Acuticoccus sp. I52.16.1: one gene and its partner. The protein of the gene in region 1 interacts with the protein of each later gene in a pairwise test. Links are inferred from orthologs where the notes say so. Each region holds a gene or a part of one and is shown in the gene's direction. Other genes may lie near its edges. The genes, in order: parE and dhaK.

Region 1 (9,643 bases):
CTCGTAGCGGATCACCAGCACGTCGCCTTCCTCGTAGGTGCGCTTGGAGACGGCCTCGAAGCAGGCCTCCTCGCCGTCGAAGCAGCGGGCCGGACCGGTGAACTTCTGGTTCTTCAGGCCCGCCACCTTCACGATCGCGCCCTCGGGAGCGAGGTTGCCCTTGAGGCCGACGACGCCGCCGGTCCGCGTGATCGGCTTGTTGGCGGGGTAGACCACGTCCTGGTCCGGGTTCCAGCGCACCTTTTCCATGTTCTCGGCGATGGTGCGGCCGGTGACGGTGATGCAGTCGCCGTGCAGGTAGCCGTGCTCCAGGAGCGTCTTCATCAGGAGCGGGATGCCGCCGGCCTCGAACATGTCCTTGGCGACGTACTTACCGCCCGGCTTCAGGTCGGCGATGTAGGGCGTGCGACGGAAGACCTCGGCGACGTCGTGCAGGTCGAATTCGATGCCGCACTCGTGCGCGATCGCCGGCAGGTGTAGCGCCGCGTTGGTCGACCCGCCGGACGCCGCGACGACGACGGCCGCATTCTCGAGCGCCTTGCGGGTGACGATGTCGCGCGGGCGGATGTTCTTGGCGATCAGCTCCATCACCGCCTCGCCGGCGGCGTAGCAGAACTTGTCGCGGATCTCGTACGGGGCGGGCGCGCCGGCCGAGTACGGCAGCGCGAGGCCGATCGCCTCCGACACGGTCGCCATGGTGTTGGCGGTGAACTGCGCGCCGCAGGCACCGGCGGACGGACAGGCGACCTGCTCCAGCTCGTCGAGGTCCTCGTCCGACATGTCGCCGACCGAGTGCTTGCCGACCGCCTCGAAGAGGTCCTGCACGGTGACCTGCTGGCCGCGGAAATTGCCCGGCAGGATCGTCCCGCCGTAGATGAAGATCGACGGCACGTTGAGCCGCACCATCGACATCATCATCCCCGGCAGCGACTTGTCGCAGCCGGCGAGGCCGACGAGCGCGTCGTAGCAGTGGCCACGCATCGTCAGCTCGACCGAATCGGCGATCACTTCGCGCGAGGCGAGCGAGGACTTCATGCCTTCGTGGCCCATGGCGATGCCGTCGGTCACGGTGATGGTGCAGAATTCGCGCGGCGTGCCTCTGGCGGCGGCGACGCCTTTTTTCACCGACTGCGCCTGGCGCATCAGCGAGATGTTGCAGGGCGCGGCCTCGTTCCAGCAGGATGCGACGCCGACGAACGGCTGGTGGATCTCCTCCTTGGAGAGGCCCATCGCATAGAGGTAGGAGCGGTTAGGCGCGCGCGAGGGACCCTCGGTCACGTATCGAGAGGGCAACCGGTCCTTGATGATGGTGCGCGCGGTCATTGTTGCGTTCTCCGCAGTTGTTGGTGGCCGGCTGTCTCCGGCGGTATCCACAAGCCCCATCCGCTAGGACGCCGCGCCGCGTCTGGCAAGAGACCTTAGAATAGGTCGAGGTGGACTTTGCGCCCTCCCGTGCTTAACCTGCCGCTATTCATCGACATTCGCTCAAGGCCAGAGGCATGGCGCTCGCTGAAAGCCCCCGCACGATGTCCCTGCGCGATGCGCTGGACAACCGGCTCATCCGCAAGATCATCAAGGTCTGGACCCCGACGCTGCTGCTGTTTCTCGGCATCGCCGTGTTCAGCGCCGCCTCGGTCTGGACCCCGCTGATCAGCGTCCTCGTCGGCGCGCTCTATTATTCCTTCCTCGACTATGCGCTGCACCGCTGGCATTTCCACAACGGCCCCTACGAGGCGTGGGTGCGCCGGCTGACCTTCGACCTCAGCCGCATGCACCTCGATCATCACAAGGAGCCGGCCCATCCCAAGGGCGCGGTGAACCAGCAGAAGCCAGCCTTCGTGGTCACGGTGGTCTCGGCAGTGATCGCCCTCTTCCTGCCGATCCCCTACGCGGTGTCCTTCGCCTTCCTGTGCGGCACCGGGGCGGCCTACGTCTCCAACGATCTCATCCACTTCGCCGTGCATCATTTGCCGATGAACGGGCCGGTGCTCGGCTACTACAAGCGCCACCACATGCTGCACCACTACCGCGACGAGACCGCCAACTTCGCGACCGTGCTGCCGCTGTGGGACAAGCTCTTCGGCACCGAGTACAAGGGCCCGGTGCGCCCGGCCCGCTGAGCGCTACTTCCACTTGATCGAGCAGCCGATCGGGGGCTTCTGCCCGCCGGGCCCCTCGCCGGTCGCGGCGATGGTCACCATCGCCTCGACCAGCTCGCGCGGCGCACTGGCGGGCGGGGCGCTGGTCTGGCCGGCGTCCATCCGGCCGCGATACTTGATGATCCCGTCGGCGTTCAGGCCGAAGAAATCCGGCGTGACCGTCGCCCCGTAGGCGCGTGCCACGGCCTGCGCCTCGTCGTGGAGGTAGGGGAAGGTGAAGTCGTGCGTCTGGGCGAAGACCTTCATCCGCTCGAACGAATCGGCCGGGTAGCGCACCGCGTCGTTGGCGCAGATCGCCACGAAGCCGACGCCGTGGCCGGCCAGCGTCTGCGCGTCCGCCACCATGCGCCGCGCCGCCGACACGACGTATGGGCAGTGGTTGCAGATGAAGGCGACGACGGTCCCCTTCTCGCCGCGCACGTCGTTCAGCGAAACGGTGGCCCCGTCGGTCGCCGGGAGGGAGAAGTCGGGGGCGGTGCGGTGCAGGCGTTCGTCCGGCATGGTCGGTTCTCGGGGCGGCGCGCAGGGGAGCGGCGGGGTCTCACCAGCCAACTCCCGGCGCGCGCTCCTGGCAAGCTCGCCGCGGCGCGCGCGAGCCCGCCGTCCACGCTCCAGCCCCGCTCCCCGCGGGGGCGGACACGAATTGCCGCGAACCCATTGCAATCGGGGCGCCATGTCCGCGATACTCCGGCCGCCCGGACCCCCTATATATCGCCTGTGCCTATCTCTATCGCCAGTGCCCATGCGTAAGGAATGCCCATGACCGATGCTCCGGTGGTAACCGATGATCGTGGCGTGCGTCGGCCCACGGCGCCACGGACCAAGACCCTGCTCGACCTTCTACGCTACAAGACGACGCGCAAGCTGGTCCGGTTGTGGGTGCCGTTCTGGCTCGTCATCGGCGCGTGCGCCGTGTGGTATGCGGACGGGCCGGTGGAGCTGGCGCTCGGCGCGCTCTACGGCATCTTCGTCTACAGCCTGGTCGAATATCTGATGCACCGCTTCCTGTATCACTGGGAGCCGGACAACAAGGTCATCCGTTTCATCACGGCCGACGTCGGGCGCCACCACATGCGCCATCACCGCGAGCCGTCGGACTACAAGGCCGCCATCAACGCCGTCCAGGCGCCGGTGGTGATCCTCTCCTCGCTGCTCGCGGCCGTGGTCTTCGTCCTCCCCGAGCCGCTGAAGGCGGCGTGGCTGGCCTCCGTCGTCGCCGGGTCGATGAATTATATCGCCCAGGAGCTGATCCACTTCGGCACCCATCACATGCCGATGAACAGCGGTTTTCTCGCCGTGGTGAAGCGCCACCACATGCTGCACCACTACCGTGGCGAGAACGCCAACTTCGGCCTCTTCTGGACCTTCTGGGACCGCATCCTCGGCACCACCTACGATCAGGTCTCCCGCCGCGAGAAGGCCGCCGCCGCGAAGGACTGAACGCGGCGGGCGTACCGACCCGGGCCCTGGCCGGCCGCCGGGGCGCGGCGGCGCGACGGCCCTGCGCCGACGACGGCGCAAACCACCCAGGTTTCTGGGGTGAACCGGCCCACTGCCATCGCAACGTGCGATCGGCTGCGATACCGTTCGGGCGACAAGGGGGAGAGGATGGACCACGATCTTTTCGGCGGCGGCGGCGACGCCAAGCCCGAGCGCCAGAGCCCGCCGGCCGACGAGACGCCCCACAAGCCGAAGGCCAAGGCCGGCAAGGCGGCGACGCTGGCCGCCGAGGATGCCGGCTACTCCGCCGCCGACATCGAGGTCCTGGAAGGGCTGGAGCCGGTCCGCCGTCGCCCCGGCATGTACATCGGCGGCACGGACGAACGCGCCCTCCACCACCTCTTCGCCGAAGTGCTCGACAATTCGATGGACGAGGCCGTCGCCGGGCACGCCACCTGGATCGAGGTGCGCGTCGGCAAGGACATGCTGACCGTCACCGACAACGGCCGCGGCATCCCGGTCGAGCCGCATCCCCGCTTCCCGGACAAGTCCGCGCTCGAGGTCATCATGACCACGCTGCATGCGGGCGGCAAGTTCGACTCCAAGGCCTACGAGGCGTCGGGCGGCCTGCATGGTGTCGGCGTGTCCGTCGTCAACGCGCTGTCGGACCGGCTCGTCGTCGAGGTCGCGCGCGGCAAGAAGCTCTACCGCCAGTCGTTCTCGCGCGGGGTCTCGGACGGACCGTTGCAGGAAGTCGGCGCGGCGCCCAACCGGCGCGGCACGGCGACCTCGTTCCACCCGGACCCGCAGATCTTCAAGGACCTGAAGTTCTCGCCCGCGCGGCTTTTCGCGATGACGCGGGCCAAGGCCTACCTCTTCGCCAACGTCGAGCTGCGCTGGCACTGCGACCCGGAGCTCCTCACCGGCACCAACGCTCCGCCGGCCGAAGCCAAGTTCCACTTCCCCGGCGGCCTCGCCGACTATCTGGCGGACGAGCTGAAGGGCCGCCCCAAGGTGCTCGACGAGCTGTTCTCGGGCTCGGCCGGGCAGGCCGGACGCAAGGGCTCGGTGGAGTGGGCGATCGGCTTCGTCTCGGTCGACGAGTTCTCCCGCTCCTACTGCAACACCATCCCGACCCCCGAGGGCGGCACCCACGAGAACGGCCTCAAGTCCGCGCTGTTGAAGGGGTTGAAGTCACACGGCGAACGCGTCGGCAACAAGAAGATCCCCTCCGTCACCGGCGACGACGTGATGGCCTCGATCGCGGCCATGCTGTCGGTCTTCGTGCGCGAGCCGGAGTTCGTCGGCCAGACCAAGGACAAGCTCTCCACCACCGAAGCGACGCGCCAGGTCGAGAACGCCCTGCGCGAGGCGTTCGAGGAGTGGCTCGCCAAGGACCCGCAGCGTGCCGGCTTCGTGATGGACGCTGTCGTCGAGAAGGCGGACGAGCGCCTGCGCCGACGCGCCGAGAAGGACGTCGCGCGTCGGTCCGCCACCCGCCGCACGCGCCTGCCCGGCAAGCTCGCCGACTGTACGCAGCAGAAGGCCGCGGGCACCGAGATCTTCATCGTCGAGGGCGATTCGGCCGGCGGCTCGGCCAAGCAGGCGCGCCAGCGCGCCACGCAGGCCGTCCTGCCGCTGCGGGGCAAGATCCTCAACGTCGCCAACGCCGGGCGCGACAAGGTGATGGCCAACCAGCAGCTCGCCGACCTCGTGCTGGCGCTCGGCTGCGGCACCGGCAAGGAATTCACGGTGGACAAGCTGCGCTACGAGCGCGTCATCGTCATGACCGACGCGGACGTGGACGGCGCGCACATCGCCTCGCTGCTGATCACCTTCTTCTACCGCGAGATGCGGGGCCTGATCGATTCGGGCCACCTCTACCTCGCCGTGCCGCCGCTCTATAAGCTGACGCAAGGGGCCAAGACCCTCTACGCCCGCGACGACGCGCACCGCGAGCGGCTCCTCAAGACGGAGTTCAAGCCGAACCAGAAGATGGAGATCGGCCGCTTCAAAGGCCTCGGCGAGATGATGCCGGCGCAGCTCAAGGAGACGACGATGGACCCGTCGAGCCGCACCCTCCTGCGTGTCGAGATCGCCTCCGAGGGCGAGGAGACCCGCTCCACCGTCGATCGGCTGATGGGCAACAAGCCCGAGGCGCGCTTTGCCTTCATCCAGGAGCACGCCGCCTTCGCCTCCGCCGACACGCTGGATATCTGATCCCGCGTCCGGCCGGGCACGGCGCGGGCGTCGTCGGTACGGCGGGCCGGTCGGGCGGCGCGTGCGGCCGCCCGACCCCGTCGCTCAGGCGGCGCCGGTGAGAAAGGCGAGGCCGGCGACGGCGATCATGCCGCCCGCCGCCCGGACCAGCATCTGGCCGACGTTCCACTTCCACGCCAGGCCCACCACGATGCCGACGAGGTGCAACAACCCGGTGCCGATCACGAAGCCGACGCCATAGGCCATCGCGTCCGCCGCCACCGGCAGCTCCGTGCCGTGCGCATGGCCGTGGAAGACCGCGAAGACGGCGACGACCACGGCCGCCACCCACAGCGGGATCGGCCGCCCCGCCGCCACCATCAGACCCAGCACCAGCGCCGAGGCCGCAATGCCGACCTCCACGCCCGGCAGCGGCACCCCCATGACCCCCAGCGCGCCGCCGCCCGCCATCACCAGCGGGAAGACGATCGGCAGGAGGTAGATCGCCGGCGCCCCCAGAACCGCGCCGAGGAGACCAACCGCGACCATCGCCGCCACGTGGTCCCAGCCCAGGATGGGATGCATGAAGCCGGACGCGAGGCCGCCCACCGTCCCCGTCGCTTCATGGGCGGCGGCGGGCGCCACGGCGAGGGCGAGCGCGGTCGTCGCCAGGATCAGCGTCGCGCCGGGCGCACGCGGCAAGCGGAAGGTCATGGGCAGCTCCGGAGCAAGATGTCGGTCCACGGACACTAGCGCCCAACCGCCCGAGGGATAAAGAGCCGCGCCCGTGCCCGGCGATCGTCGGCATGATGGGCTATGGCGGTACGCGCACGCTCACCGCGCTCGGCAGCACCGTCAACGTCGCCAACCGCCAGGAACGCATGATCCGGACGTGCGGGGTGGAGCTCGTCGCCTCCGCGCGCGAGATCGACCTCGACGTCGACCTCGACGTCCCCGACGCGTAGCGCGGCTGATTCGCGCCGCCCCCTCTCGACAATGGCGCCGAGTTGGCGCCCGATCAGGCGCCGCAACCTGCTGGAGAAGCCCATGGCCCGCACCGTCGCCGTCCTGATCGGAAGCCTGCGCAAGGCATCGCTCAACCGCAAGCTCGCCGAGGCGCTGATGGCCCGCGCCGCGCCGGAGCTGACCTTCCAGGTCGTCGAGCTGGGCGACATGCCGCTCTACGATCCCGACCTGGAGGACGCCGGCCCGCCCGCCGCGTGGACCGCCTTCCGCCGACAGATCGCGAGCGCCGATGCGCTGCTCTTCGTCACGCCCGAGTACAATCGCTCGGTGCCGGCGGCGCTGAAGAACGCCCTCGACGTCGGCTCGCGGCCGATGGGGGCGAGCGTGTGGAACGGCAAGCCGGGGGCGATCGTCACCGGCTCGCCGGGCGCCGTCGGCGGCTTCGGCGCCAACCACCACCTGCGCCAGTCGCTCGTCTTCCTCAACGTGCCGACGATGCAGCAGCCGGAGGCCTATATCGGCGGCCTGGGCAAGCTGTTCGACGATGCCGGCAACGTCGCGACGGAGGCCACCGGCGAGTTCCTGACCAAGATCATGGCCGCCTTCGCCGCCTGGATCGAGCGGAACGCCGCGCCCTGACGCCTCAGGCCTCGTTCGCCGCCAGCGCCTCGCGCACGTAGCGGGCGGTGTTCCGATAGTGCTCGGCCAGCAGGCGGCAGGCCTTCGCGCCGTCGCGCGCCAGCGTTGCGTCGAGGATGGCGCGGTGCTCGGCGGCGACGTCGCGGTCGGGCGCCTCCAGGGTGAGCGAGAAGCGGCGATAGCGGTCCGCCCGGTCCGACAGCATGTGGCTGAACTGGAGGAGGAGCGGCGACGTACACGCCGCGATCAGCGCGCGGTGGAAGGCGATGTGATGCACTTCCCACTCCTCGTTGTGGAGGCTCGGGTCGTCCGCCTGGCGCCGCGGCAGCACCTCGATCACGTGGAGGCCGGAGACCGCCGCCGCCTCCCAATGCGCGTCCCCGAACGCGATCGCCCGTGTCAGCGCCAAGCTCTCGATCTCGACGCGGGTGCGCACCAGGTCGTCGAGCTCGGCGAGGCTGAGCGAGGCCGCGCGGTAGCCGCGATTGTGCTCCCCTTCCACCAGGCCCGCCGCCACCAGCCGCGTCATCGCCTCGCGCACCGGCGAGACGCTGACGCCGCACAGCTCCTGCAACTCGCTGTACTTCAACGGGGCGCCCGGCTCGAACCGGCCGCCGAGGATCGCCTCGCGCAGCGTCTGAAAGGCGTGTTCGCTCCGGCTCATGGGTGGCGGCAATGCATGATCCTAAATTTTCGAAACTCTTGACGATATACGAAAATCGGGTCCACTCTCGCTGTCAATGCCCGCCAGAGGCATCATCGGGAGGACCCGCATGGGTCGGTTCAATATCAGGGACATGGCGCGATCCGCCGGATCGCGGCCGAGGCGCGGTGAGCGGGGCTCGTGCCCAGCGCGCCCGAATCGGCACGCCGCCGCCCGCCCGGTCGACGCCCCCACCCAATCCCCAAGGAGACCCGCATGCTGAAGACGCTCGCCCGCGCGTCGGTCGCGGCCGCCATGTGCTGCCTCGCCGGCGCCGCGACCGCCGCCGACGTGACCATCCGCTTCCCCGTCGAATATGCGCTCGACATCACCCCCGGCCGCGCCAACCAGGAGTTCAAGAAGCTCGTCGAGGAGCGCTCGGACGGGCGCATCGAGGTGACGCTCTATCCGAGCGGCAGCCTCTACAAGGGCCTCGACCTTCTCCAGGCGGTGCTGCGCGGCGACGCGGAGATGACGACCCTCATCTCGGCCTACTGGTCGGCTCTGGCGCCCAAGTCCGCCGTTTCCGAGCTGCCCTACGCGTTCCCGACGCGCGAATCCTTCTACAACGCGATCGACGACGGCTTCTTCACCAAGGCCTACGCCGAGGCGGAGGCGAAGGGCGCCAAGCTGATCGCGGTGCTGCCGTTCGACTATCTCGTCCCCGGCACCCGCGCGACGCCGCTGCGCAAGCCGGAGGACTTCGCCGGGCTGAAGTTCCGCGGCCTGGGCAAGGTCAACCTGGAGATGCTGAAGCTCTTCGGGGCGACGCCGGTCTCGATCAACTTCGTCGAGATCTCGCCCGCCATCCAGCAAGGTCTGATCGACGCGCTGAACGTGCCGACCGACAGCTACACGATCTATGACTGGCAGGAAGACATCCGCAACGTGAACTACGCGCCCTACTACATCGCGTTCTACCCCTGGATGGTGAACGCCAAGTGGTGGGCGAGCCTCGATCCCGAGCTGCAGGAGATCATCCAGACCGCCGCCGTCGAGGTCGCCGAGAAGAACCGCGTCGCCGCCGAAGAGGCCGCCAACCAGGCGCTCGAGGACCTGCGCGGCCTGGGCGTGGACGTCCACGTCCAGACGCCGGAGGAGATCGAGGCGTGGTCGAAGGCCGCGCAGCCGGTGTGGGACCAGTTCGCCGGCCAGATCGGCGAGGAGCTGATCGACGCGCTGAAGAGCTACCAGCAGTGATGCTGCTGCGAGCCGCCGACAGGGTGCTGCGCTTTGTGGAGGACGCCCTCGCCGGGCTGATCCTCTTCGCGGTGCTCTTCATCGTCACCTGGGAGCTCGCCTTACGCGGGTTCTTCGGCGGCTCGCACCTTTGGACGGACGAGCTGTCGCGCGTGTTGCTGATCGCGCTCGTCTATGTCGCCACCATCGGCCTGACGCGCGACGGGGCCCACGTCAGCGTCGAGATCGTGCCCAGCGCCCTCGGCCCGCGCGCCCGCGCGGCGCTGGAGCGGGTCGCCGACGCGCTGTGCCTCGTCTTCGCGCTGGCGGCGACGTGGTACGGCATCGGCTACGTGGA
Region 2 (9,535 bases), 3.6 Mb from region 1 along the record:
GCCGTCCCCAGCGCCCTCTTCGACCGCGCCCGCGCGCGGGAGGCCGCATGAGCACCGCCAGCCTCCGCGCCGCCACCAAGCGCTTCGGCGACACCACCGCGGTCGATGCCGTCACGCTCGACGTGAAGGACGGCGAGTTCGTCGTCCTTCTGGGGCCGACCGGCGCCGGCAAGACCACCACCTTGCGCCTGTTCGCCGGGCTCGAAATGCCGGACGAAGGCACCGTCACCATAGCCGGCGAGGACGTCACCCGGCTGGGGCCGGCGGAGCGGGACGTCGCCTTCGTCTTCCAGCAATATTCGCTCTATCCGCACCTCACCGTGTACGAGAACCTCGCCTTTCCGCTGAAGGCGCCGGGCCGCAAGGTGAACCGTGCGGCGATCACCCGGCGCGTCACGGAGATCGCGGAGCTGCTGCGGATCGAATCCAAGCTGAAGAACCGCGTCACGGCGCTGTCGGGCGGGGAGATGCAGCGCGTCTCCATCGGCCGGGCGCTGGTGCGCGCGCCCAACCTCTTCCTGATGGACGAGCCGCTCTCCTCGCTCGACGCCAAGCTGCGAGAGGACCTCCGGGTCGAGCTGAAGCGCATCCAGCGGGACCTCGGCGCCACCATCGTCTACGTCACCCACGACCAGCTGGAGGCGATGACGCTCGCCGACCGGATCGGCGTCCTCGCTGCAGGTCGGCTGGTGCAGGTGGACACCCCGCGCGCGGTCTACGAGACGCCGGCCGACGTGTATGCCGCGCAGCGCCTCGGCAGCCCGCAGATCAACCTCCTGCCGCCCGACACCCTGCGCGTCGACACCGCGCCGCAAGGGACCGCCACCGTCGGCGTGCGACCGGAGGACATCGTCCTGCGGGCCGGCGCCGCGAACGGGACCGGCGTCACGGGGCAGGTCCTGACGATCGAACATTTTGGTGTAGAGACAATCGCGCTCGTCGAAATTTCGGGGCGGCATGTGCATGCCCTGGTCGGCCCCCGCACGGACTTCGCCCACGGAACGCCCGTGGCCGCCACCGTGCGGCCAGGGGCGGCGCTCTACTTCGACAGCGCGGGATCGAGGCTTTCATGAGTACATCCACCGACACGCCCACCGCGACCGACGCCGCGCTGATCGGCGCGCTGATCGCCGCCGCCGGCGAGACCATCGCCGCCCACCGCGACGCGCTTTCCGAGCTCGACCGCGCCATCGGCGACGGCGACCACGGCCATAACATGGCCCGCGGCTTCGAGGCCGTGACCGCGATCGCCGGCGAACTCGCCGCGCTCCCCTTCGGCAAGGCGCTCGCCAAGGCGGGGACGACGCTCGTCATGAAGGTCGGCGGCGCGTCGGGTCCGCTCTACGGCTCGGCGCTGATGGCCGCCGGCAAAGTGCGCGACGACGCCCCCGCCTCGCTCGCCGAGGTGGTGGAGCTGCTGGACGCGGCCGTCGACGCGGTGAAGAAGCGCGGCAAGGCCGACGTCGGCGCCAAGACGATGCTCGACGTGCTCGTCCCGCTCGCCGACGCGCTGCGTGCCGGCCCGGCCGACCCCGTCGCCACCGCGCGCGACGTGGCGGCGGCCGCGCTGGAAGCGACCGGCCCGATGACCGCCACCAAGGGGCGCGCCGCCTTCCTGGGCGAACGCTCGGTCGGCCACCTCGACCCCGGCGCGCGCTCCACGCAGCTCCTCACCGAGGCGGTGTGCACCGTGATGGCCCGCTCATGAGTGACAACGTCGCGATCGTCATCGTCTCCCACTCGGCCGACGTCGCCAAGGGTGCGGCGGACATGGTGCGGCAGATGGTGGGCGAGGAGGTGCGCGTCGCCTGCGCCGGCGGCACCGCGGACGGCGGCCTCGGCACCGACGTCGCCGCCATCATGGCCGCGATCGAAGAGGTGTGGACCGAGAAGGGCGTTGCAGTCCTGGTAGACCTGGGTGGCGCGGAGACCAATTCGGAAATGGCGATCGAGATGCTACCCGAGGACCGCGGCGCCCGTGTCGCGATCCTCAACGCCCCGGTGGTCGAGGGCGCGGTGATGGCCGCGACGGAAGCATCCGGCGGCTCCTCCCTCGAAGAGGTGCGGCAAACGGCAGAGGATTTTGGAGCATGACCGGTCCCGCAGCGGCGCCCGCCTCGAGCGAATGGACGGAAGGCGCGGCGACGATCGTCGACCCCACGGGCCTCCACGCGCGCCCGGCGGTGAAGCTCACCAAGCTCGCCAAGACGTTCGCCGCCGCCGTCGAGGTCCGCGCCGAGTCCGACGAGCGGTGGACCAACGCCAAGTCGCCCAACTCGGTCATGAAGATGAAGGCCGCGCACGGCAGCGCGCTGCACATCCGCGCCGCCGGCGAGGACGCCGAGGCCGCCGTCGCCGCGCTGGTGGCGCTGGTGGAGGCGAACTTCGATGCCTGAGGCGGCGGCCGTCGCGACCCGCAAGACGACGCTGACCGGCACGCCGGTGTGCGGCGGCATCGCCATCGGCCCGCTGCACATCCTGCGCGAGGCGGCCGTCGCCCCCCGCACCGCCAGCGCCGCGCCGCAGGAGGAGGTCGCCGCCTTCCGCGCCGCCCTGTCCGCCGCGACCGCCGCGCTCGAGGAGACCCTCGCCGCCGAAGATCAGCTCGCCGGCGACATCCTGGAGTTCCAGGCCGCGCTCCTCGACGACCCCGACCTCGTCGACCCCATCGCCGCGACCATCGCGGCCGGCACTGCCGCCGACGCCGCCTGGTCCGCCGCGATGGACGCCGAGATCGCCGACTATCGCGCCGGTGGCGACCCGGTGTTGACCGCCCGCGCCGACGACCTCGCCGACCTGAAGCGCCGCGTCCTCCTGGCGCTGTCGGGCGAGCGCGCGGCCGAAAGCGCGGTCCCGGCCGGCGCGATCGTGCTCGCCGCAGAGCTGACCCCGTCCGCCTTCCTGGCGCTGGACCCGGCGCGGCTCGGCGGCATCGCCACCCTCGGCGGCAGCCCGACCAGCCACGTTTCGATCCTCGCCAAGGCGCGCGGCGTCGCCCTCGTCGTCGGCCTTCGCACGGCGCTCGACGCATCGTGGGAGGGGGCGCCGGCGATCCTCGATGCGGCGGCCGGAACCCTCCTCACCCATCCCGCGCCCGATGCTCTGCGGGCGGCTGAGGCGCGCCGCGTGACAGGCGCCGCCGCCCGCGACGCGGCCGACGCGCACGCCGCCGAGCCCGCCGTCACCGCCGACGGCATCCCGGTCAAGGTGATGGTCAACATCGACGATCCGGCGATCCTCGACATGCTCGACCCGGCGATCTGCGACGGCGTCGGCCTGACGCGGACCGAGTTCCTCTTCCAGCACGGCGCGCCGGACGAAGCGGCGCAGCTCGCCTTCTACACGCGCCTGATCGCCTGGGCGGACGGGCGGCCGGTCACCATCCGCACGCTCGACGCGGGCGGTGACAAGCCGATCCCCGGCGTCACCTTCGACGGCGAGGCGAACCCGTTTCTGGGCGTGCGCGGCGTGCGCCTGTCGCTCGGCCGGCCGGACCTCCTACGCACCCAGCTGCGCGCCCTCGCCCGCGCCGCTGCCACCGCGCCGGTGCCGCTCAAGGTGATGGTGCCGATGGTGACGGTGCCGGACGAGCTGGAGCGCGTGCGCGATCTCCTCGCCGAGGAGCTGGCCGGCCTCGCCGCGGCCGGCATCCCCGCCGCCGCCCCGGTGCTCGGCACCATGATCGAGGTGCCGGCCGCCGCCCTCACCGCCGAGACGTTCGACGCCGGCTTCTACTCCATCGGCTCCAACGACCTCGTCCAGTACGCGACCGCCTCGGCGCGCGACAATCCGGCCGTCGCCCCGCTCGCCGACCCCACCAACCCCGCGGTGCTGGAGCTGATCGCCCGCACCGTCGCCGCGGGCACCCAGCGGGGGGTCGAGGTCTCGCTGTGCGGCGACATGGCGTCCTCGCCGGCGCTCGCACAGGCGCTGCTGGAGGCGGGGCTGCGCGCCTTCTCGGTGGCGCCGGCCGAGGTTGGCGCGGTCAAGCAGGCGATCCGCGCGGCCACCGCGACCGGCGGGGAATGACGGACGGTGGACGACGCCGAGGCCGATAACGCCGACCCGGTCGCCCACTACAAGCGCCTCCTCAAGGCGGCGCTGGAGCGGCGCCCGTCCGGCACGCGGCAAAAGCTCGCCGAGGCGATCGGCACGCACAAGAGCTTCATCAGCCAGGTCACGAATCCGGCCTACCGTGTCCCCCTCCCGGCCCAGCACATCCCGACGGTCTTTCGCGTGTGTCACTTCGGGCCGGAGGAGAAACGCACCTTCCTGGAGGCCTACCGCCTCGCCCATCCCGGTCAGGCCGGCGCCATCGAGGAGCTGGCCCGCATCGACGCGGACGTGTTGCGCATCCCGGTGCCCCATTTCGCCGACCCCGCGGTGCGGCACGAGGTGGAGGAGCTGATCCGCGATTTTGCCGAACGCGTCATCGCGCTCGCCCACAAGAGCTGACACGAACCCGAGGGACGCCAAGTCCCCGCCGAGGAGGAACCCATGAAGAAGCTGATGAACGAGGCCGACACGCTGCTCGCCGAGAGCCTCACCGGCTTCGGCGCCGTGCACGCCGACCTCGTCACCGTGAGTCTCGACCCGATGTTCGTCGCCCGCAAGGACGCGCCGCGGCAGGGCAAGGTGGCGCTGATCTCGGGCGGCGGCACGGGGCACGAGCCGATGCACGCCGGATTCGTCGGCACCGGCATGCTGGATGCGGCGTGCCCCGGCCAGGTCTTCACCTCGCCGACGCCGGACCAGATGATCGCCGCGATGGAGGCGGTCGACGGCGGCGCCGGCACGCTCCTCATCGTCAAGAACTACGCCGGCGACGTGATGAACTTCGAGATGGCGGCGGAGATGGCCTCCGGGCCGGTGGAGACCGTCCTCACCAACGACGACGTCGCGGTCGAGGCGTCGACCCACAGCCAGGGCCGGCGCGGCGTGGCGGCGACCGTCATCGTCGAGAAGATCGTCGGCGCGGCGGCCGAGCGGGGCGACGATCTGGCGTCCCTGAAGGCGCTCGGCGACGCGGTGAACGCCGCCTCCGGCACCATGGGCGTCGCGCTGACGAGCTGCACCGTCCCGGCCGCCGGCACGCCGACCTTCACCCTCGCCGAGGACGAGATGGAGATGGGCATCGGCATCCACGGCGAGCCCGGCCGCCGGCGCGTCGCGATGATGAGCGCGCGCGACATCGCCGCCGAGATCGTCGGCGCCGTCGTCGAGGACGTGAAGCTCGCCAGGGGCGAGGAGGTGCTGCTTCTCGTCAACGGGATGGGCGGCACGCCGCTCCTGGAGCTCTACGGCCTCTACGATGCGGCGGCGCGGGTGGCCGCGGGCCACGGTCTCACCATCGCCCGCTCGCTCGTCGGCAATTATTGCACGTCGCTGGAAATGGCGGGCGCGTCGATCACGTTGACCCGGCTCGACGCCGAGCGCACGGCGCTGTGGGACGCGCCGGTCACGACTGCGGCGCTGCGGTGGTGACCCCCGGCTGAACCCGGCCTGCGGCAGACGATTTCCGGCCGATTGCCGCAATAATAAGCAATTGATTCACATCAACCGCGGCTCCGTGGCCGCGGCCGACCAAGTCTTTGCGATTTAATGTTCGATCGCTTGATAAGGAATCTCTATGCTATATTGTACAATCGTTCTTTCCCGGCATTTCGATACCCCCGAGGATCGATGCGTTTTTCCGAAGCCGCCTGGGCGCGCTCCAAGCCCTCGTTCGACAAGATCCTGAGGACTCCGTTCGCCCAGGGCCTGGTCGCCGGTACGCTCGATCCCGTGCGGTTCAAGGGTTTCGTCGTCCAGGACGTCCATTTCCTCACCGGGATGGAGCGGGCGCTCGCCAGCAGCGCCGCGCGCGGGTCGGAGCGGCCCGCGGTCGCGCGGTTCTTCACCGCCGCCGACCGGGCGATGAAACAGGAGCATGCGCTCAAGCTGAACCTGTTCCACAGGCTGGACCTGTGCGCCAACTCGTTCAGCGAAACCTCCATCGACCCGACCTGCTACCAATATATCTCCTACCTGCAGGCCAGCGCGCAGAACGAGCCGGCCGAGATCTTCCTCGCCACCTTCCTGCCCTGCCTCTGGGTGTTCGCCGAGGTCGGGCGCGATCTGAAGGGCCGCTCGGTCGACGGCAACCCCTATCAGCCCTGGATCGACAGCTACGCCGGCCTCGCCTACGCCGACGCCATGCACGAGATGCTGCAGGCGGTCGACGCCGTCGCCGCGGAGGCGAGCGAGACGGTGCGCGAGGAGATGCTGCTCGTCTACGTCGCGAGCGCCGAGCTGGAATATACCTTCTGGCAGAGCGCCTGCACCGAGGAGCTGTGGCCCGCCGCCTGACGCGGCCGCCTGCGCCCTGCCCCCCCATCCCGTCAGTCGAGCGCGCTGTCGCGCATCAGGCCGGAGATGAACGTCTGCGGCGGCCAGCGGGACAGCTCGGCCTCGAAGAAGGCGGAGAGGCCCCCCTCGATCAGCGTCGACGGGACGCCCGCCTCGGCGAACATCTCGCGCGCATAGCGCACATCCTTCGCCGCGTTCTCCAGGCTGAACGGCAGGCCGTCGTACGTTCCGGCGACGACGCTCGGCATGATCCGCATGAAGGTCCCGGAGCGGCTGCCGCTGGCGGCGATCGCCTCCACCATGTGCGCCATGTCGATGCCGACGGCCTCGCACCGGCGCATCGCCTCGATCGTCAACGCGGCCTGACCCTGGGTGATGAAATTGTTGATCAGCTTCGCCGCGTGCCCCGCCCCCGGCCCGCCGAAGTGGACGATGGTCTCCGACGTCAGCGCCAGGAAGGGCTCGACCCGCTGGTAATTCGCCTTCGTCGCACCGACCATGGAGACCAGCATCCCGTCGGCCGCTTCGGCGGGGCCGCCGGTGGCCGGCGCGTCGATGAAGGCGAAGCCGGCCGCGGCGAGATCGGCGGCCAGCTCGCGGGTGACGGCGGGGTGCGAGGTGGTTGTGTCGACGATCATCGCGCCACCGGGGAGCACGCCGCGCACACGCTCGACGATGTCGCGCACGGTGTCGGCGTTGGGCAGACACAGGAAGAGAACGTCGGACCGCTCGGCGACGGCTTCGGCACGGTCGACGATCTCGATATCGGCGGCTCTGAGACGCGTTTCCTGGCCGCGATTGCGGTGGAGCATCGTCACCACCGGATGGGCGCGCGACAGGCACAGCGCCATGCCCGAGCCCATCTGGCCCGCCCCGAGAAATCCGATCTGCATCCTGTCCACGTCGTCCCCCGGTATGGTGCCTTCGTTACGCCAACGATCGCGTTTCGCTGGGAGCCTCGCCCTCCGTCCGGAGGGTCGTTGCCGACGGTCTGGGCCGGGCTGGAACCGGCGTCCGACGGGTCGTCGTCCGCGGCGTGGAGGGGACGCACGGCAGTCGCCCCGATGCTGCGGACCATTCGATCGAACAATGTCGGCTGCCAGCATACGCAAAAACCCCACGGAGGGGCAGGCAGGTATATTGCAAGATTGCAATTTTTTTGGACGCAGAATCGTGCGTCATCCGCGCTGACGCCGCCAGGTGCCGCCGGCTCCGGCAGGAATCCGCACCGACGATGGGGTCTGCGACGGAGGGCGCCGGCGTCAGAGCCGGCCGATGCCGATGGAGCGGGCGACGCGGCCGGTGCGAGAGCTCAGGAAACCGATCAGCCGCTCGCTGTCGCACACCGTGGCGGGCGTGTAGACCACCATCAGGAACCCCGGATGGCCGTTGAGGTGGTGGGGCGAATAGTCGAGCAGGATGGCACCGAACTCCGGCACCTCGACGATCTTGGTGCGCTCGCCGGCCTCGTTGGGAGGGGCGTCCCGCCACAGGCGGGCGAAGTCTTCGCTCTCGTGGCACAGGTCGTCCACCAGCGCCTTCGCCCGGTCCGACATCCCCATCTGGATGCCCTGCTGGCGGAAATCCTCCACCGCGTGGCGGGCCACCGTCTCCCAGTTCTGCAGCTTACGGCGCAGCGCCGTGTCGCCGAAGATGATGCGCAGCACGTTGCGGCGATCCGGCGGCACGGCCGCATAGTCCTCCAGCACCGCCCGCGCCGCACCGTTCCAGGCGACCACGTCCCAGCAGGGCGACTTGATGTAGGCCGGGCACACGCTGAGCGCATCCAAAGTGCGCTGCAATTTGGGCGGGACCATGTAGGTCCGGCTCGCACCGTGGGGGCCGGACATGGTGGCCGCGATATAATGCAGGTGCTCGCGATCCGGCTCGCTCAGCATGAGCGCGCTCGACACGCGATCGAGTACGTCCGCGGACGGCGCATCCTCCCACCCCTCCTCGAGCCATTGATACCACGCGACACTCACACCGGCGCGCTCGGCCACGTCCTCGCACTGGAGCCCCATGTCGTGACGGTCCGCCCGCGCGATGCCGAACATCTCCGGGTCCAGCTGGCAGCGGCGGTCCTTCAGAAATTGGCCGAGCCTGTTTTCAACCATCTTTTGCATGTGGCCCCTTCCACAACTGGCAAGAGCGCGCATCCGCGTCCGCCAGTATCTGGTCGATGACACGGTTTGGAAAAGGGGAACAATGCACGTATTACGCTATATGGTGAAAAAAACTGGCATGGTCGGCGCGAGTGACCCGCACAGCGCAACCAGTGGCATCCGATTACCGTATGGCATGTCTTTTTGCCTGAATGAAGCGTCTTGCTACTAAGATAGTTACCGGATGACACGCGTGCGCAATCGATGGCGCGGGTACGCGCCGATATTGCACCCGGCACACCTTCCACACGCGCTGCGTGTGCTCTCATGGCATTGTCTTTGCAGGTCGGATCGATCTTCACCACAGCAGAGACACAGATGACCCACATTTCGAGCCGCCCCACCCTGCGGGTCCTCCTCGGTGCCACGGCCATGAGCACGATGGTGCTCGCCGCGGCGGGCGCCGCCTCCGCCCAGGACGCCCCCGAGGCCTGTGCCACCGCCCCCGAGAGCCCCGCGCACCATCTGATCCCGGCGAGTGCCGACACCGTCCACTGGGGCTACTTTTCCAAGACCCTCGATCCCGCCGCGGTCATCCACTCCGGCGACCTCGTCACCCTCGAGACGCTCACCCATCACGCCAACGACGACGCCTCGCGCATGGTGACGGGCGATCCGGGTGCGGAGAGCGTGTTCCGCTGGGAGCCCGGCAGCAAGGGGGTGAACCGTCGTGGCGCCGGCCCGGTCGACGCGTCGATCCACGGGCGCGGGGCGGGCGAGGGCTTCGGCGTGCACATCCTCACCGGCCCGGTCTACGTCTGCGGGGCCGAGCCGGGGGACGTGCTGAAGGTGGAGATCCTGGACCTGAAGCCGCGCCCCTCGGCCAACCCCGAGCACGCCGGCAAGACCTTCGGCTCCAACGCCGCCGCCTGGTGGGGTTACCACTACAACGACCTCATCGAGGACCCGAAGCCGCGTGAGGTGATCACGATCTACGAGCTCGACTCGACCGGCAAGGAGGATTGGGCGCAGGCGGTCTACGCCTTCCGCTGGACGCCGCAGACCGACCCGGACGGCGTCGT

Evidence for each region.
Region 2: the proteins of parE (region 1) and dhaK interact in binary tests that used the Escherichia coli proteins (3 or more experiments, as listed by UniProt). The link is inferred for Acuticoccus sp. I52.16.1 from one-to-one orthologs.

What each region holds. Positions count from the first base shown.
Region 1 is NZ_CP094828.1:4,989,885-4,999,527, reverse strand. The notes cover bases 3,366-6,293. They hold parE (DNA topoisomerase IV subunit B), read left to right. Parts: upstream 3,366-3,767; coding sequence 3,768-5,819; downstream 5,820-6,293. Other genes in these bases: MRB58_RS22325 (HupE/UreJ family protein), read right to left, coding at 5,904-6,293; MRB58_RS22335 (sterol desaturase family protein), read left to right, coding at 3,366-3,599. Also shown: ilvD (dihydroxy-acid dehydratase), read right to left, coding at 1-1,323; MRB58_RS22345 (sterol desaturase family protein), read left to right, coding at 1,500-2,120; MRB58_RS22340 (thioredoxin family protein), read right to left, coding at 2,124-2,660; more of MRB58_RS22335, read left to right, coding at 2,955-3,365; more of MRB58_RS22325, read right to left, coding at 6,294-6,512; MRB58_RS22320 (hypothetical protein), read left to right, coding at 6,605-6,763; MRB58_RS22315 (NADPH-dependent FMN reductase), read left to right, coding at 6,846-7,403; MRB58_RS22310 (GntR family transcriptional regulator), read right to left, coding at 7,408-8,067; MRB58_RS22305 (TRAP transporter substrate-binding protein), read left to right, coding at 8,323-9,306; MRB58_RS22300 (TRAP transporter small permease), read left to right, coding at 9,306-9,643. UniProt on the Escherichia coli protein: Topoisomerase IV is essential for chromosome segregation; it is the principal protein responsible for decatenating newly replicated chromosomes. It relaxes supercoiled DNA.
Region 2 is NZ_CP094828.1:1,361,542-1,371,076, forward strand. Bases 3,671-6,490 are described here. They hold dhaK (dihydroxyacetone kinase subunit DhaK), read left to right. Parts: upstream 3,671-4,497; coding sequence 4,498-5,484; downstream 5,485-6,490. Other genes in these bases: MRB58_RS06130 (putative PEP-binding protein), read left to right, coding at 3,671-4,029; MRB58_RS06135 (hypothetical protein), read left to right, coding at 4,036-4,455; MRB58_RS06145 (TenA family protein), read left to right, coding at 5,683-6,348; MRB58_RS06150 (NAD(P)-dependent oxidoreductase), read right to left, coding at 6,381-6,490. In the rest of the region: MRB58_RS06105 (ABC transporter ATP-binding protein), read left to right, coding at 1-51; MRB58_RS06110 (ABC transporter ATP-binding protein), read left to right, coding at 48-1,073; dihydroxyacetone kinase subunit DhaL, read left to right, coding at 1,070-1,708; dihydroxyacetone kinase phosphoryl donor subunit DhaM, read left to right, coding at 1,705-2,094; MRB58_RS06125 (HPr family phosphocarrier protein), read left to right, coding at 2,091-2,396; more of MRB58_RS06130, read left to right, coding at 2,389-3,670; more of MRB58_RS06150, read right to left, coding at 6,491-7,454; MRB58_RS06155 (helix-turn-helix transcriptional regulator), read right to left, coding at 7,611-8,474; MRB58_RS06160 (acetamidase/formamidase family protein), read left to right, coding at 8,832-9,535. UniProt on the Escherichia coli protein: Dihydroxyacetone binding subunit of the dihydroxyacetone kinase, which is responsible for the phosphoenolpyruvate (PEP)-dependent phosphorylation of dihydroxyacetone via a phosphoryl group transfer from DhaL-ATP.